Regions from separate parts of the Mesorhizobium sp. UC74_2 genome, predicted to be linked through region 1. Evidence: predicted binding sites of a transcription regulator. Region 1 holds the regulator's gene; the other holds the start of a gene.
What was found. Region 1 encodes HrcA, which represses chaperone genes, less so after heat shock. Its sites were predicted from a motif close to GTTAGCACTCNCNNNNNGNGAGTGCTAAC; they were not measured.
Positions count from the first base shown of each region.

Region 2: groES (co-chaperone GroES) is a predicted target of HrcA. The motif match lies at 1,810-1,838, and genes of this name have one in related genera.

Region 1 covers NZ_CP170562.1:3,539,706-3,543,115, forward strand. The annotation lists gene ACFJIU_RS17280 (PQQ-dependent sugar dehydrogenase) at 1-926, opposite strand, end outside; gene ACFJIU_RS17285 (hypothetical protein) at 1,004-1,198, opposite strand; gene hrcA (heat-inducible transcriptional repressor HrcA) at 1,230-2,315, opposite strand; gene rph (ribonuclease PH) at 2,450-3,166, shown strand; gene ACFJIU_RS17300 (VOC family protein) at 3,173-3,410, shown strand, end outside.
Region 2 covers NZ_CP170562.1:1,966,142-1,969,551, reverse strand. The annotation lists gene ACFJIU_RS09500 (MFS transporter) at 1-45, opposite strand, end outside; gene ACFJIU_RS09495 (TetR/AcrR family transcriptional regulator) at 181-816, shown strand; gene ACFJIU_RS09490 (class I SAM-dependent methyltransferase) at 818-1,630, opposite strand; gene groES (co-chaperone GroES) at 1,901-2,197, shown strand; gene groL (chaperonin GroEL) at 2,261-3,410, shown strand, end outside.

The DNA of each region.
Region 1 (3,410 bases):
CCGTAGAAGGCGCCCTGCTTCACCGAAGTCGCGTATTCGAAAGGAAGATTGTCGCCCAGAGCGTCGCGCTCGTTGACCACACACCAGGGCTGGCCGGTTGCAGGCTGGACGGTGAGCCCTGAGCAGTTGCGCAAGCCGGTGGCAACGGTCCGGCGGTTATTGCCGTCCGGATCGAAGGCAAAGACGGCCGCGCGGCCACGTTCATACCCCCACGCCGCCCCAAGCGGCTCGCTGGCGGCCCACGCCTTGGGGCCACCAGGAGGATCACCAAGCTCTTCGGCAACATTGGAGGCTGATCCCACAGACAGATAAAGCGTCTTGCCGTCTGGCGAAAAAGCGATGTCGCGGGTCCAGTGACCGCCGTCGGGAATGTCCGCGACAACGGTTTCGGGCTTTCCAGAAGCCTTCAGGTCGCCGGCCTTGTAGGCAAAACGCACGATGCTGTCGGTGTTGGCAACATAGACCCAACGGGGCTCGTCCAGCGGGTGGAAGGCGATGCCATAGGGTGAACTCAAGCCCCTGGCGTAGATGGTTTCTTCGGCAGGCTTGCCGGCACCATCGCCGGGCCGGTAGAGCCGAACCTGGTCAGCGCGGCTGTCGGCGACGAAGATGTCACCGTTCGGCGCGACGCGTACGGCGCGCGGATTGCTGATGCCCGAAGCGATCAGTTCGGCCGAAAAACCGGCCGGCAGCTTCGGCTCCACGTTCTTTGGCCGCCGCACCTCACCGGGACTGTTCGAGGCGGAATCTGAAATATAGGGTTTCGGCAGATCCTGCGGTGTCAGCAGGCGCTGGGTGCCAGGTTTGTCGGCGCGCCAGCCGCCAAAGGCTGCCTCCCCTTTCAGGACCTCGGATTGCTGGGCAAAAGCCAGAGGCACAGGGGCAACGAAGAACGGAACCAGCAAGGCTGCAACGGCGCGTTTCACATCATCCTCCTTCGCCCACCGAGTGGAAGATAGGACGGGAGACGCATCGGCGCATCACAACTGAGCGTGAAAAGGTGCTAGGCTTCAGCACCGAAACCGGCTTCGAGCCGCCGTTCCAGTTCGACAAGATCAGCGGGCAGCGGCAGGCCAAGCGCGCGCAGCTCCGAGAACTTCTCGCGCAACTGTTCCTGGATCTCGTGCTCGTCTTCCGGCTGGTTGACCATCTCCTGCAGAAGCAGGCTGATCCGGGCTTTGATCTCTTCCAGCGCCATGGTGTTCCCTCCTGGCTGGCAATCTCAGCGGCTATCGCAGCATGCGCGAAATCAGCTGCGCCGTATAGTCCACCATCGGCACAATCCGGGCATAGTTGAGACGCGTCGGACCGATGACACCGAGGGCGCCGACCACGCGCGCATCCTTGTCACGATAAGGGGCGACCACCAAAGACGAGCCCGACAGCGAAAACAGCTTGTTTTCCGAGCCGATGAAGATACGCACGCCCGATCCCTGTTCGGCGAGGTCGAGCAACTGGATCAGCCCGTCCTGCGCCTCCATATCCTCGAACAGACGCTTGAGCAGTTCGATGTCTGCCTGGGCAGTGACATTCTCGAGCAGATTGGCGCGTCCGCGCACGATGAGGCGAGCCGGCAGGCCACTCTCGGTGCCGGCCCAGATTGCGAGACCTTTCTCGACCAGATCCTGCGACAGCGCATCGAGCGCGGTACGTGTTTCTTCCTTCAGCCGGGAAATCTCTCCGCGCGCTTCGGCAAGCGTGCGGCCACGGATATGGGCGTTGAGGAAATTCGAGGCCTCGTGCAATTGCGACAGCGTGATGCCGGCCGGCAGGTCGATGACGCGGTTTTCGACATCGCCGCCCTGGGAAACCAGCACCGCCAGGGCCTTGCCCGGCTCCAGCTGGATGAATTCAATGTGCTTCAGCGCCACTTCGGCCTTTGCGGCCAGGACCAGCCCGGCGCCACGCGACATGCCCGACAGCATCTGGCTGGCCTCGGTCAGCATATGTTCGAGCGACATGCCCTCGCCCGAAGCCTTCACCTGCGTCTCGATGGAACGGCGTTCGTCGTCGGTGAGATCACCGAACTCCATGAACGCATCGACGAAGAAACGCAGGCCCTGCTGGGTCGGCAGCCGTCCGGCGGAAATGTGCGGTGCGTAGATCAGGCCGAGATGCTCCAGGTCACTCATCACATTGCGGATCGTTGCCGGTGACAGCGACGAAGGCAGAATGCGTGACAAGGAGCGTGAGCCAACCGGCTCACCATCCCTCAGATAGGATTCGACGATGCGCCGGAAGATGTCGCGCGAGCGTATGTCGAGCGGCTGGAAGGCCGGCGATTGCATGATCGGATCGACGATGGGTTTGGTCATCGGGCACAAGATCTCCAGGGCCAAGGATATAGATTGCAACCGGGGCGACGCAAGCGACCCGTTTTCCTTTGCGCCCGATCCTGCATGGGGCTACAAGCCGGCCACGACTCCAAAACCAAGAAGAAAGAGCTTTGATGCGCCCTTCCAAACGCCAGCCAGATGAAATGCGTGCGATCTCCTTCGAGCGCGGCGTTTCCAAGCACGCCGAAGGCTCCTGCCTGGTGAAATTCGGCGACACGCATGTGCTGTGCACGGCGAGCCTGGAGGAGAAGGTACCGGGCTGGATGCGCAACTCCGGCAAGGGCTGGGTGACGGCCGAATACGGCATGCTGCCGCGTTCGACCGGCGACCGCATGCGCCGGGAGGCTTCCGCGGGCAAGCAAGGCGGCCGCACGCTGGAAATCCAGCGCCTGATCGGCCGCAGCCTGCGCGCTGTCGTGGACATGCAGGCGCTCGGCGAAGTGCAGATCACCGTCGACTGCGACGTCATCCAGGCCGATGGCGGCACCCGCACGGCTTCCATCACCGGCGGCTGGGTGGCGCTCTATGACTGCCTTCGCTGGATGGAGGCACGCCAGATGGTGAAGCTGGACAAGGTTCTGAAGGACCATGTCGCTGCCATTTCCTGCGGCATCCATGACGGCCAGCCGGTCATCGACCTCGACTATCTTGAGGATTCCTCGGCCGGCACCGATGCGAATTTCGTCATGACCGGCAAGGGCGGTATCGTCGAAATCCAGGGCACGGCGGAAGGCGAGCCTTTCTCGGAAGAGCAGTTCTCGGCGCTGATGGCGCTGGCCAAGAAGGGCATTTCCCGGCTGGTGTCGTTGCAGCAGATGGCGGTGGCCTGAGGCGTGATGCAGCCTGCCGCCATCCTTGAATCCGCGCTCTACGTCATCGACCTGGAGGCGGCGGAAGCGTTCTATGCCGATATCATCGGCCTGGAGCGCATCGGCAAGGTAGCTGGCCGGCATGTGTTCTTTCGCTGCGGACAGGGCGTACTGCTGCTGTTCAACGCGGAGGCGACAAGGCATCCGCCGACACCCGATGCCCGGTTGCCGGTTCCGCCGCATGGCACGGCCGGGCAAGGACATT
Region 2 (3,410 bases), 1.6 Mb from region 1:
GAGCCAGTCTCCGTCTGCAGCATGCGCGGAATTCGTCGAGTCCACAGGCGCCTCCCAACGTCCGTTGCCTCAAGCCAAAAGCTGACAATCAATCAGCATCTTGAAAACTGATACATAATCATCTTTCTTGTCAATGCGGATTTGGTGACGAGGATCCATCAGAGTGTGGACAGCCGGCTCATGAAACAGCCCAAGCCTACAGCCGCCGGGTCGCAGTTGCGGCGCCGGCCGAAGCAGGAGCGCAGCCGCGAGCGCATCGATGCCATCCTGGCCACCGCCAAGCGGCTGATCGGCGAAAAAGGTATCGACGCCGTCACCATGAAAGAAGTCGGCGCGCTGGCGGGCGGCCCGATTGCCACCGTCTATCACTATTTCCCGAACAAATCGGCGATCCTGGCCACGCTTTACGAACGCTTCTCGGAGGTCACGCGCACGCGACAGCGGGATATCGCTGCCGGCATCGACGGGCTGGAAAGCATGATCGCGGCTTCAGACAGGATGCTCGACGACTACTACGAACGCGTCGCTGGCGATCCCGCCATCCTGGATCTGCAGCATGCCATCCAGGCCGACAAGGCACTGCAGAATCTCGACATCGCCGAAACACATCACCAGGCGAACATCTTCTGCGACAAGGTCTTCCATCTGTTGAAAGCACAGCGGCAGGAGGAATTCAGGCGCATGGTGTTCCTGTTCTTCCAGCTCGCCGGTGGCGTCGTGCGATTGGCGCTGACACAGGATGGAATGCAGGGACAACGCACGATCGACGATTACAAATCGATCATTCACGGCCAGTTGCGCGCATTTTTCGACTAGATCAGGCCGTGGCCACGACGATGTGGGCCTGGATCTTGGCGGCAACCTCACCCTGCCCATGCCTTTCCGCAATCACCCTTGCGACATGGTCGGTGGCAGCGTCCAGTTTTCCTGCATCCCTGGCCTCGATTTCCGTGCGCAGCACGGTTCCCTTGCAATAGGCGACGGCGGGAAGCAGCGGCGAGGATGCACGGCTCTGCTCCGCCCTTGTATCGATTTCGACGCGAGAGAACCCCGCGCGCTCCACGTCACGGCGGATCTGTTCCTTGTCGTGATAGCCGTGTGGCGTGCGTGCCAGGAAACGCGGTGGGTCGTCTGGAAAAACTTGGGCGAGAGCGTTCGTCACATCATTCGCAAGAACATTCTCCTCGATGCGATCCCATACGCTGAACAGGAAATGCCCACCGGGCCTCAGCACGCGTTTTGCCTCGCGATAGGCCGCGACGCGGTCTGGGAAGAACATCGCCCCGAATTGACAGCAAACGAGATCGAAGGCGGCATCCGCGAAAGGCAACGCCAGGGCGTCTGCCTGCAGCCAGGTGACACGGCTGTCTGGCCCTTGCCTCGAGGCAGCGTAGTCCAGCATCGGCTGGTTGAGATCGGTCACCACATATCTGGCGTCAGGAGACAATTGTGGCGCCAGCGCGCGGGTGACCGCTCCGGTGCCAGCAGCGATTTCCAAAACAGCGCCGGGCGAGAGGGAAACAATGCGTCGTGCGAGATCCACGGCATATGGCTCAAAAATCAACGGCACCATGTGGCGATCATAGTTTTCCGGTATTGAGCCCGCGAAGACCTGGTCCGCATTAGGCATGGCCATCACCCGCCGTTCATGGATGGCGTGAGATTAGCATATTTTGCTCATGCTGGATCGGTGTGGCCGGCGAGCATGCTGCAGGGACGACTGCAGCCGGGACAAAACACCGATTTCATGCGGCCAGATGCCGCGCCGCACCTTGACTCTCATGATGGGCGGGATTATCTCACCGCCACGTTAGCACTCACCCACAGAGAGTGCTAACCGAAGGTCCGGCAGGGCCGGACGGAGGAAATTCTTTCTCACCTTTCGCACCGAGGAAATCAAATGGCAAAGTCGAAGTTCCGCCCGCTTCATGACCGCGTGGTCGTTCGCCGGGTTGAATCCGAAGAAAAGACGGCTGGCGGGATCATCATCCCCGACACCGCCAAGGAAAAGCCGCAGGAAGGCGAAGTCATCGCCGTCGGCTCGGGCGCTCGTGACGAGGCCGGCAAGCTGGTTCCGCTGGATGTCAAGGCCGGCGACCGCGTCCTGTTCGGAAAGTGGTCGGGCACCGAAGTGAAGCTCAATGGCGAAGACCTTCTGATCATGAAGGAATCCGACATCATGGGCATCATCGGCTGATCACCGGCGTCTCATCCGCACCATCCAATCTTGATTTCGGGCGCTTAAGCCCAGGAGTAAAAAATGGCTGCTAAAGAAGTAAAATTCTCCCGTGATGCCCGCGAGCGCATGCTGCGCGGCGTCAACATCCTCGCCGACGCGGTGAAGGTCACCCTCGGTCCGAAGGGCCGCAACGTCGTCATCGACAAGTCGTTCGGCGCTCCGCGCATCACCAAGGACGGCGTCACCGTCGCCAAGGAAATCGAACTTGAGGACAAGTTCGAGAACATGGGCGCCCAGATGGTCCGCGAAGTCGCTTCGAAGACCAACGACATCGCCGGCGACGGCACCACGACCGCGACCGTTCTCGCCCAGGCGATCGTGCAGGAAGGCGCCAAGTCGGTTGCCGCCGGCATGAACCCGATGGACCTGAAGCGCGGTATCGACCTCGCCGTGGTTGAAGTCGTTGCCGCCCTCGGCAAGGCTTCGAAGAAGATCAAGACCTCCGAGGAAGTCGCGCAGGTCGGCACCATCTCGGCCAACGGCGACGAGTCGGTCGGCAAGATGATCGCCGAAGCGATGCAGAAGGTCGGCAACGAAGGTGTCATCACCGTTGAGGAAGCCAAGACCGCCGAGACCGAGCTGGAAGTCGTCGAAGGCATGCAGTTCGACCGCGGCTACCTGTCGCCGTACTTCATCACCAACCCGGACAAGATGATCGCCGAGCTCGAGGACGCCTACATCCTCCTGCACGAGAAGAAGCTGTCCAACCTTCAGGCCATGCTCCCGGTTCTCGAGGCCGTCGTGCAGACCTCCAAGCCGCTCCTCATCATCTCGGAAGACGTCGAAGGCGAGGCCCTGGCCACGCTGGTCGTCAACAAGCTGCGTGGCGGCCTGAAGATCGCTGCCGTCAAGGCTCCGGGCTTCGGCGATCGCCGCAAGGCCATGCTGGAAGACATCGCCATCCTCACCGGTGGCCAGGTCATCTCGGAAGACCTCGGCATCAAGCTCGAAAGCGTGACGCTCAACATGCTCGGCCGGGCCAAGAAGGTGCGTATCGAGAAGGAGAACACCACGATCGTCGACGGCGCCGGCAAGAAGGCCGAGATCCAGGGCCGCGTTGCCCAGATCAAGCAGCAGATCGAAGAGACCACCTCGGACTACGACCGTGAGAAGCTCCAGGAGCGTCTCGCCAAGCTGGCTGGCGGCGTTGCCGTCATCCGCGTCGGCGGTG